Leucothrix mucor DSM 2157: one gene and its partner. The protein of the gene in region 1 interacts with the protein of each later gene in a pairwise test. Links are inferred from orthologs where the notes say so. Each region holds a gene or a part of one and is shown in the gene's direction. Other genes may lie near its edges.

What was found.
Region 2: the proteins of secB (region 1) and LEUMU_RS0112460 interact in binary tests that used the Escherichia coli proteins (3 or more experiments, as listed by UniProt). The link is inferred for Leucothrix mucor DSM 2157 from one-to-one orthologs.

Annotation. Positions count from the first base shown.
Region 1 is NZ_ATTE01000001.1:489,675-498,366, reverse strand. The notes cover bases 2,250-5,237. They hold secB (protein-export chaperone SecB), read left to right. Parts: upstream 2,250-3,491; coding sequence 3,492-3,983; downstream 3,984-5,237. Other genes in these bases: LEUMU_RS0102135 (YgaP family membrane protein), read left to right, coding at 5,103-5,237; LEUMU_RS0102140 (NAD(P)H-dependent glycerol-3-phosphate dehydrogenase), read left to right, coding at 3,983-4,990; grxC (glutaredoxin 3), read left to right, coding at 3,216-3,479; LEUMU_RS0102155 (rhodanese-like domain-containing protein), read left to right, coding at 2,774-3,199; LEUMU_RS24250 (ArsR/SmtB family transcription factor), read left to right, coding at 2,289-2,636. In the rest of the region: LEUMU_RS0102170 (S41 family peptidase), read right to left, coding at 1-705; LEUMU_RS0102165 (murein hydrolase activator EnvC family protein), read right to left, coding at 884-2,140; more of LEUMU_RS0102135, read left to right, coding at 5,238-5,303; purL (phosphoribosylformylglycinamidine synthase), read right to left, coding at 5,361-8,692. UniProt on the Escherichia coli protein: One of the proteins required for the normal export of some preproteins out of the cell cytoplasm. It is a molecular chaperone that binds to a subset of precursor proteins, maintaining them in a translocation-competent state.
Region 2 is NZ_ATTE01000001.1:2,756,669-2,759,408, forward strand. It holds LEUMU_RS0112460 (response regulator transcription factor), read left to right. Parts: upstream 1-888; coding sequence 889-1,593; downstream 1,594-2,740. Other genes in the region: phbB (acetoacetyl-CoA reductase), read left to right, coding at 1-698; LEUMU_RS28060 (HAMP domain-containing sensor histidine kinase), read left to right, coding at 1,590-2,740. UniProt on the Escherichia coli protein: Response regulator member of the two-component regulatory system CpxA/CpxR which responds to envelope stress response by activating expression of downstream genes including cpxP, degP, dsbA and ppiA.

The DNA of each region.
Region 1 (8,692 bases):
ACCTTTCAGCTCGCCACCATTCTCTTCAACCAGTTTGGCAATACCTTCGGCAACACCCTTAGTGGTTTTAGACTGGAAGCTTGAAATTCGTAAGTAACCAAAGCCATCTTCCAGCATGCGCTGCTTGACGCTTTTTACTTTAATAATGTCGCGCACAACTTTAATCGTGAACGGCTTATCTTTGCCTTCGCGAACAATCATTAGATTGATCGGCTCGCCAGGCTTACCGCGCATGATTTTAACCGCATCGCTTAAGGTCAAACCTTTAACCGGCTTATCATCAAGGCGAATAATCAAGTCACCCGCTTGGATGCCTGCTTTTTCTGCTGGCGTATCATCGATTGGTGAGATGACTTTCACAAAGCCATTTTCCATTCCCACTTCGATACCTAAGCCACCAAACTCACCGGAGGTTCCAACCTGCAATTCAGTGAATGCATCTTCATCAAGGTAGGCGGAATGAGGATCAAGTCCGGTTAACATACCGCTGATTGCATCACTCATCAGCTTCTTGTCATCGACTTCTTCGACGTAGTCACGCTTAATCCGCATGAATACTTCAGTAAATTTTCTTAACTGCTCAAGAGGAACTGCTGTGGAGTTATCTTTGAACGCGAATACGTTCAAACTAGCTGTACTTACCCCGCCAACTACTGCGCCAATTAGCAGGCCTGTAGTTAGTTTTTTATTGATCTTGAATTGCATATATTCTCCAGTGGAAACATCCGCTAATGCATGATGGATGTTTGAATCTCGCTCGTTATTATTGTCAAGCTCGTTGCGACTCACCGAGTTTAAGCATTTAGCTGGAACTTTGCACTTCGTTTATTCAGAAAAGCACGGAAAAATTCCTAACAAAAATAACTTTGCGACACATAAGGTTTTATTTACACCATCTGGAAGGGTTTTTAGTCGTTGCCCCTTTGCGGATTTCAAAGTACAAAGCATTTTCGCTATGCTCTCCGGAATTCCCCACTGCGCCAATCACATCCCCGCCCTTAACAATATCGCCGGTTTTGCGATACACCGCACGATTATAAGCGTAGAGAGTACGGTAACTATTATCGTGCTGCAAAATAACCACATAGCCATAACCCCGAAGCGGGCCAGCGTATTCCACTTTCCCGCGTGCAACAGCGTGTACTCGCTGTCCGCCCGGTGCTTTAATCAACACCCCTTTCCAAGTTTGCTTGTCGTTTCGCTTACTACCGTACTTTTTATACAAAGTACCCTGCACCGGCCAAGGCAAGCGTCCCCGCAGGGAAGAAAAGGGTCGATTGGCAACAAATTTCAAATCAGCCACCGGTGGTGCAGGTTTGGGAGCTGGCTTTGCGGCAACCGTTTGCCTAGGCTGAGCTGCTGAGCTTGAAGCCTGACTCTTAGCCGCTGCGGCTGCCTTATTTGCAGCTATTCGCGCCTCTTCCTTACGAGCCTTAGCTTGCTGCTCTCTAACCAATTTTTCAAATACTGCTTGCAGTGCTGCTTCCTGCTTTTTCAGGTTTGCCAAGTCCTTACTTTTATCAACGACTTCTGATTTAGCACGCCCCAGTGCCACCTCATTTTTTCTCAGCTCAGCACTTAACTGCTTTTTATCCTGCGCTAAACTTGTCTGCAGCTGCTTCAAATCTTGACGATCCTTAGTAATCGAGGCTTCTAGCGCTTCGGCTTCTTTCAGTGTTTTTCGCACTCTTTCAATCCGCTTAACCCGACTGCGATTAAGGTATTCAAAGTATTTAGTGGTGCGGCTGATGTCTGAAGGGTCATCTTCTTTAAGTAACAGGCGTAAATGAGATTCTTCGCCCGAGCTGTACATCGCTAACAGCTGCTTAGCCAAAGCCTCTTTTTCATCTTTGATGCGTACTGACAAATCCTGTTTTTTCTTATTCGACTCGATCAGCTGCTGAGTAATGCGTGAAATGCTTTGCTCAGTTTCATACTCTTTGCGTGACAGACGATTGATTTCAGCTTGGTTCTTACTCAATTCTTTCTGTAACGAGGAGGAATAAGCTTTAGCTTTATTTAAACTGCTACTCGCCTTTGAAATTTCATTCTTGATTTTTTGTTGCTGGGTTTCTGCATAAGCAGACGACAAACTGAGTCCGCAGCACAGCGCGCTGAGGATAAATAGACGATAGATCAAAGCAGTTACCTGAAAAATAATTTTTCTAATCGCTTTAGCTTATAACTTTAGCTGTTTGATATTCAAGTGACTTTACATATAAACTACATTAAAGTATCAGCTTATACTAATTAACTAAACACCCTGACAATGAGCAGAGTAATCACACATGACTAGCGGAACTTTAAGCACCAGCAACGCCCCCGCCTTTAACAGCAAAGACCTACTTAGTCGCGAACAAGACATTGAACAAGCATCCCGCTCTCTGAAAGCCATTTCCCACCCACTACGCCTGAAAATTTTGTGCGTACTAGGTACCAATGAAGTCAATGTTCAAGACATCGTCGAGTCGGTTGGCACCTCGCAAAGCAATATTTCTCAACACTTAGCCATCCTGCGCGACAAAGGGGTACTCGGATCACGCAAGGAAGCGAATAAAGTCTTCTATCGCGTTGCTGATTCGCGCACCTTAAAATTGATTGAAATGATGCAAGAAGTGTTCTGCAAGCCTCGCTAGCCAGCTAAATTCCTCTTAAAATTACCACCTAATTATAAATCTCTGACAGTTTTGTACGATAAGCTTTGCGTGAGACTTTACCAAGCGCCGCGCAAACGGTATCTTAACGCCCTGTCAATTCATCACATGGTTATAAAATGCAAGAATATATCGAATTTGCCCGCGCAAACCCTTTATTGTTTCTGGGTTTTTTTGCGGTACTCGCGCTGATTATCTGGACAGAATACGGTCGTATGACACGTAAATATCAGGTGGTACCCGTCAATACCGCGGTTAAACTGATGAATGATGATAAAACATTGGTTCTGGATGTCCGTGAAGATCGCGAAATTCAGGATGGTATGATTAAAGGCGCTAAGCACATTCCACTGGGTAACTTAAGCACCCGACTGAATGAGCTGGAAAAATACAAAAACTCTCCAGTGCTAGTGTATTGCCGCACTGGAAACCGTTCAGGTGGCGCATGTCAAACACTGACTAAAGCCGGTTTCGCGAATGTTAATAATATGAGCGGCGGCATTGTTGCCTGGGAAACAGCCGGCTTACCATTGGCTAAACGATAAACTCAGGACTAAAGTTATGAGCGCAAAAGTCGTTATGTACAGCACCCGTTTCTGCCCTTATTGCATGCGAGCACGTCGCTTGCTGAGCAGTAAAGGCGTAGAATTTGAAGACATCGACGTGGGCGCCGATGCAGCACTGTGGAAAACAATGGCCTCGCTAAGCGGCCGTGACACAGTGCCACAAATTTTTATCAATGATCAGTCTGTCGGTGGCTTCGATGACATCGCACATTTAGACCGTCTTGGTAAGCTTGATCCACTATTAGAATCCAAACAATAACAGGGAATTATCATGGCAGAAGAACAAGCCGCCGCTACTACGACAGAAACAGCTGAACCACAGTTTGTTATTGAACGCATTTATTTGAAAGATGTGTCGTTTGAAGCGCCAAACAGCCCGGCTATTTTCACCAAAGAGTGGGAGCCAAACACTAACCTGCAGTTAAACACGCAGGTAACACCGCTGTCTGAAGGTCATTACGAAGTCGAGTTGATGCTCACCATTACCGTTAAGAGTAATGATGAAACAGCATTCTTGGTCGAAGTGACTCAAGCGGGTGTATTCAAAATCACTGGCTACCCTGCTGATCAGCTGAACCATTTATTGGCCAGCTACTGCCCAGGCAACCTGTTCCCATATGCGCGTGAAGCGATTGCTAGCCTGATCTCTAAAGGTAGCTTCCCTGAGATGCACCTGTCACCGATTAACTTCGATGCCTTGTATGCTCAGCGTATGGCAGAAGAAGCAACCGCTAAAGAAAACGGCGGTGTAGCTCAGGCCTAATGTCATTACGACCTGACAGCTTTTCAGTGTACGGAGCGGGCTCCTGGGGAACCGCTCTGGCACTGCAATTAGCCAGAAATGGCCTTGAGGTTTATCTCTGGGGTCATCGGGCGGAACGTCTCGCTCACTACGAACAACAGCGGGAAAATACCGACTATCTTCCCAATATCCCCTTCCCCGATACACTTCATTGTCACAGCGACCTCAACACTTTAGCTCAACACAGCTTATATCAACTGATTGTGGTACCAAGCCATGGCTTTCGGCAACTGCTGGAGCAGCTCGCGCCACTGTTAACGGCTGAGCATAAAGTACTGTGGGCAACTAAAGGTTTAGAGCTTACCAGTGGCAAGCTATTGCATGAACTGGTGGAAGAAATACTACCGCAAGTCACCCAATACGGACTAGTTTCGGGGCCAACCTTTGCCGCCGAAGTAGCTCGCAGCCTACCAACGGCTATGACTGTTGCCGCCAGTAGTGACCAACTAGGCAAGCAAGTCACAGCTGCTTTTCAGTCTGAAAATTACCGTGTGTATACCAGTCGCGATATTGTCGGGGTAGAGCTCGGCGGTGCCGTTAAAAATGTACTGGCAATTGCCGCAGGTATTGCGGATGGCTTAGGCTTTGGTGCCAATGCCCGCACTGCGATCATTACGCGTGGACTAGCTGAAATACTTCGCTTAGGCCAAGCGCTAGGCGCAAATGCTGAAACCCTGATGGGCCTCTCAGGCATGGGGGATTTAATCCTAACCTGTACAGATAACCAATCACGCAATCGCCAATTAGGGCTTGCTTTAGGCGCTGGAAAAACATTGGATGAGGCAATCAAGTCCATTGGCCAAGCGGTAGAAGGTGCCAAAACATCCCAAAGCATTCACCTGTTAGCGCAGCGCGCCAATGTTGAAATGCCGATCTGCGATGCTGTGCATCAAGTTTTGTATAAAGGGCTCTCACCACAAGAAGCCGTACGTAGTTTAATCAGCCGTAAACCAAAGCCTGAGTTCTAGTCATCCCGCAATCCGCTTCACGCAATCCCCGATTTGTGATACAAGATACCTGACCTTATTTCGAAGCCTTCGGGCTTAATGATGGAAAACGATTCACCAAGGAGACTTTGTCATGCTAGACAATCTGAATATGAGTGACGCAGTAAGACTGACATCCGGAGCGCTAATTTTACTGTCAGCAATCCTGACAATGATCAGTTCCGGCTTTATCTGGTTGATGGTATTAGTGGGCGCATTAGTAATGCAGTCAGCCTTTACTGGATTCTGCCCAATTACTATGGTTTTCAAGAAGTTGAATCTATTTACTGACTAGTATAAAAAAAGCCGGTTGATCAATCACGATCAACCGGCTTGCTCACCTTCGGCTCTATCAGCCTACCCAGCGACGCGCATTGCGGAACATCCGCAGCCACGCTCCATCTTCATCCCAATCATCCGGATGCCATGAGTTCGTCACTGTGCGGAATACTCGCTCAGGATGCGGCATCATAATCGTCACACGACCATCTTCACTACATAGACCGGTAATGCCATCCACTGAGCCGTTCGGGTTCTCGGGATAGTGCTCAGTTGGCTGACCTGCTGCATCAACATAACGCAAGCTGACACGCTGATCAGAGATCAAACCTGATGGGGAAACGCCTGCATCAAAGACTGCACGCCCTTCACCATGCGCCACGGCAATCGGCATCTTAGAGCCAACCATATCCTTAAACAGAATGGATGGAGACTCCATCACCTCAACCATCGCTAAGCGTGCTTCAAACTGCTCAGAATAGTTGCGGTAGAATGATGGCCAATGCGATGCGCCCGGAATCATATGCTTCAATTGAGACAGCATCTGACAACCGTTACATACGCCTAATGCAAAAGTATCCTCACGTGCAAAGAACTCACTGAAGGTCGCACTGGCTTGCTCATTGAACAAAATAGTCTTTGCCCAACCGCCACCAGCACCTAGCACGTCACCGTAAGAGAAGCCGCCACAAGCTACTAAGCCTTTGAACTCACTCAGCGATACACGACCACTCAAAATATCCGTCATGTGTACATCGACACTGCGGAAACCGGCACGGTCAAACGCCGCTGCCATTTCAATCTGGCCGTTTACACCCTGCTCGCGCAGAATCGCCACCGATGGGCGCTCGCCACTCTTGATATAAGGCGCGGCAATATCTTCATCAAGGTCGTAGCTAAGCTCAGCAAACAAGCCTGTATTCGCAGGATCAGCGATTTGCTCCAGCTCTTGATCAGCGCATTCTGTATTATCACGCAGTGACTGCATCTGGTAGCTCACATCGCTCCAGAACGTCTGCAAGGTGGTACGGCTTTCGCGGTAGATCGAAGCCTTTGCCCAGCTAAACTCAACCGCATCGTCATCTGTTAAGCAACCAATAACATGCGTGTGTTTGCCAAGATCAGCTTCACGGAACGCAGCCAACACTTCTTCAGTATCTTCATGCTTAACCTGAATAACGGCACCCAGCTCTTCATTGAACAGCGCTTCGATTGGTGAAGTCGCCAGATCATCCAGTACAACATTGATACCGGTGCGGCCTGCGAATGCCATCTCGCATAAAGTGGCCAGCAAACCACCATCTGAACGGTCGTGATATGCCAATAACAAACCTTCTTCATTCAGTCGCTGAATCGTCTCAAAGAAACAAATCATTTGATGTGTGTCTTTAAAGTCAGGTGCGTGTTTTCCAACCTGAGAATAAACCTGCGCCAATGCAGAAGCTGCCAAACGGTTTTCGCGCTTACCCAGGTCAATTACGATCAGGTCAGTATCACCCTTATCGGTACGTAACTGTGGCGTTAGAGTATTGCGTACATCCTGAACCACACCAAAGCCCGTCACGATTAATGACAATGGTGAGGTCATTTCGCGAGACTCGTCGCCCTGTTGCCATACTGTCTTCATCGATAGCGAATCTTTACCCACTGGAATACAAATGCCCAGTTGCGGACAAATCTCTTCACCAACCGCTTTTACGGTATCGAACAATGCGGCATCTTCGCCGTCATGACCTGCAGCAGCCATCCAGTTAGCGGATAACACGATATCGGATAACTTGCCGATATTCGCGGCGGCCAAGTTAGTTAGTGCCTCACCGATCGCCATACGGCCCGATGCAGCAGGATTAACCAATGCCAGCGGTGTACGCTCACCGATTGCCATCGCTTCACCGGTGTAGCCTTTGTAATCTGTCACAGTGACCGCCACATCAGCAACCGGTACTTGCCAAGGACCCACCATCTGATCGCGGTTCACCATACCGGTGATGCTGCGATCGCCAATGGTAATCAGGAAGGATTTTGAAGCGACAGTTGGCAAGCGCAATACCCGCTCAATCGCTTCACTCAATACAATGCCATCCAGCTCAAGCTCTGGCTTGCTGAAGGTTTTATGATGCACATTGCGCAGCATTTTAGGCGGCTTACCCAACAGCACATTCATTGGCATATCGACAGGGTTATTGTCGAACTGCGCATCTTGTACTAACAAGTGGCGATCTTCAGTGGCAGTTCCAACCACGGCATATACCGCGCGCTCACGCTCACAAATCGCTTCAAACTCGGCTAAACGCTCTTCAGAAATCGCTAGCACATAGCGCTCTTGAGCCTCGTTACACCAAATTTCCATTGGTGCCATGCCAGATTCCGCATTGGGTACTGCGCGTAGCTCGAAACGTCCACCTCGCCCGGCATCATTGATGATTTCCGGAATCGCATTGGAAATACCACCAGCACCCACGTCGTGAATCGACAGGATTGGGCTGTCTTGGCCTAACGCCACACAGCGATCGATCACTTCCTGACAACGACGCTCCATCTCAGGATTGCCACGTTGTACCGAAGCAAAGTCCAGACTTTCAGCACTGGTACCGCTGGCCATGGATGAGGCTGCACCACCACCCAAACCAATCAACATTGCAGGCCCACCTAGCACCACAATCGGCGTGCCTTCTGGTAGATCTTTTTTCTTAATATTGTCAGGGCGAATATTACCCAAACCACCTGCCAGCATAATGGGCTTATGGTAGCCGCGAAGCTCCTGACCTTTCGGGCCCGGTACTTCGGCTTCAAAAGTACGGAAGTAGCCGCACAAATTCGGACGTCCGAATTCATTGTTAAATGCCGCCGCGCCAATTGGCCCATCCAGCATAATATTCAACGCAGAATCAATCCGCTCAGGGCGACCAAAGTCGCGCTCCCAAGGCATTTCATGGCCAGGAATGCGTAAGTTAGAGACTGAGAAACCACAGAGACCCGCTTTAGGCTTCGAACCGTTACCGGTTGCGCCCTCATCACGAATCTCACCACCAGAGCCAGTCGCGGCACCGGGGAATGGCGAAATGGCCGTTGGGTGGTTATGAGTTTCCACCTTCATCAGCATGTGCACCGCTTCATTGTGGTGCTCGTAAGCATGACCATCGCTGGACGGGAAGAAACGACTCGCCGCTGGTCCTTCAATCACTGAGGAGTTATCGCTGTAAGCGGTTAATACGCCTTCCGGTGAATGCTTATAGGTATTGCGAATCATGCCGAACAGTGTTTGCGTCTGCGGCTGATCATCAATCACCCAATCGGCATTGAAGATTTTATGACGACAATGCTCAGAGTTGGCCTGCGCAAACATCATCAATTCAACATCGGTTGGATTACGCTTAAGCGCCGCGTAGTTATCCGCCAGATACT
Region 2 (2,740 bases), 2.3 Mb from region 1 along the record:
GTGGCACACGCGGGATCGGAGAAGCTATTTGTTTGAGATTGAAAAAGTCAGGATATGATGTAGTCGCCACCTATGCCGGAAATGATGAGGCAGCGAATGCATTTTCAGAAGCGAATGGTATTCCGGTTTATAAGTTTGACGTTGCTGATTTTGAAGCCTGTAAAGCAGGCATCGAGAAGATCGAAGCCGAATGTGGCGCTGTTGACGTACTAGTAAACAATGCTGGTATTACACGCGATGGCACCATGCACAAAATGACATTTGATCGCTGGAATGAAGTTATCCAGACAAACCTGTCATCTTGCTTCAACATGTGTCGTTCAGTAATCGACGGCATGCGTGATCGCGGTTTCGGCCGTATCGTTAACGTTGGATCGGTTAATGGCCGTGCTGGTCAATATGGTCAGGTTAACTATGCCGCTGCAAAATCCGGTATCCACGGATTTACTAAAGCCTTGGCACTGGAAGGTGCTGGTAAGAACATTACTGTTAATGCGATTGCCCCAGGTTACGTACTGACTGACATGGTGCGTAAAGTACCTCAGGAAGTATTAGATAAGATCGTTCGCACGATTCCAGTTGGTCGTTTAGGTGATCCGGATGATATTGCACGTGGTGTAATGTTCCTGATCGAAGACGAAGCCGGCTTTATCACTGGCGCGACGTTGGATATCAACGGTGGTCAGCAAATGTACTAAGGTTTAGCCTTTGTACAACACGTAAGATCTGTGCCAATGATTGTTCTGATCATTGGCATTTTTGTTTCTCCCCTGTGCTTAGCCGCCTGTAAAGATTCGTAAAAACTCCCCATCACGACTTCACTCTGCGCTACTATTTTATCAAACGCGCATCGCTTTGAATTGCGCCACAATGACGGAATATGACCCCATGACACAAGCTCATATCTTACTGGCCGATGACGATACGGTGCTGGCAGAACTGCTCACCGAGTATCTTCAAGGCGAAGGCTTTAAAATTACCTTGGTACACAACGGAGCAGACGCTCTGGAAGCAACCAAAACCCCTAAAGACATGATCATCCTAGACATCATGATGCCACGCATGGATGGGCTGGAAGTCCTGAAAGCGGTTCGCCAAAATGGCATCGAGACGCCGGTGATTATGCTCACTGCCCGTGGCGATGATATTGACCGGATTTTGGGTCTGGAGTTGGGTGCGGATGACTATATGCCAAAGCCTTGCAATCCACGTGAGTTGCTTGCTCGCATTAAAGCTATTCTGCGTCGCGCCGCCGGTACAGAAAAGAAAAGCAGCGCCCAAAGCGATCAAATGGAAATCGGTGATTTGAATCTTAATCAGCACAACCGCCAAGCGACGCTGCTAGGTGAAGTGCTGGTACTGACTCAAACCGAGTTCGACATTCTGCAATTGCTGATGCAAGCACCGGATGAATTGATCACTAAACAGACTATTTCTGAAACTGTGCTGGGCCGTAAGCTGGGTGCTTACGATCGCAGCATTGATGTGCATATCAGTAATTTGCGTCGCAAGCTTAGCCCATCAGAGAAGCTGAGCATTCAAACCATTCGTGGCTCCGGCTACCTCCTTAACGTGAAGCGCGACGCCACATGACCCGTTTATTTTTAAAAATTGCCGGACTGCTGATAATCACCAATCTGCTCATCATGCTGAGCGCTTACTTTCTGGTGCAATGGCTGGAAAAAGAAGAGCTGATTATTTCACCACGCCAAGCGCCGCAGATTCTCGCCGACCGCGTGATGAAGGAGTATCAGCAGGGTACAATCGCCGACTATGCTAAAAAGCTGGGCGACCATGGTACGTCTGTCGCACTGATTGATGAAAACCGCACCGTGCTATTTACGATGCCAAACTTGCGCCGTTATTTAAACAGCCAACCCCGTCCGCTAGTATTGGGTGACGAGCGCTGGAGTCGTGGCGAAAGAAAAGAAAAAACCGGCGAAGAACGAAAACGCCCCAGGCGCATTGGTTCGCAATTCACCCGTGAAGTCGTCACTGACGATAGTAAAATTTATTACGTACTGATTCGCAGCGTCCATAAAGATCACAGCCTGATGCCACAAGCGCCTTGGAAGCGCTTATATGCGCCGATTGCCGCGTTTGTCTTGGCCATGCTGATTGGTAGCTCCTTGATTAGTTTGTTTATTACCTCACCCATTCGCAGTTTACGCCGCACCACGCAGTCCTTTGGCCTGAAAGATTTATCAGCCCGAGTAGACCCATCAGTAGCTGAGAGAAAAGATGCGATCGGTGAACTCGGTCGTGACTTTAACCGCATGGCTTCCCGTTTGGATGACACCCTGAAAAGCCAGCACCAGTTATTGCGCGATGTGTCACATGAATTACGCTCTCCACTGGCGCGTATTCAGGTCGCCAGCACCTTGGCCGAGCAGAAAACCGGCAGCAGTACTGAGCTGCAACGGATTGATCAGGAAACTCAACGACTCGATGGCCTCATTGAAATCATTCTGCGCCTGACACGTTTGAACAATACACCGGAATTAAACTTTGAGCCGCTAGAGTTGGATGAGCTGATTGATGACGTGGCACAAGATGCACGTTATGAGTATCAAAATACCGACAAGCAAGTAGTTGTAAACCTTGGCGCGTTGCCAACCATTCAGGCGGACTATGAGAACTTACGCAGTGCACTGGATAACATTGTGCGCAATGCCATGTACTACACGGAAGATGGTAGTGCAGTCACCATTTCGGCAAATGCCAATGCTTCTGGCCTTGA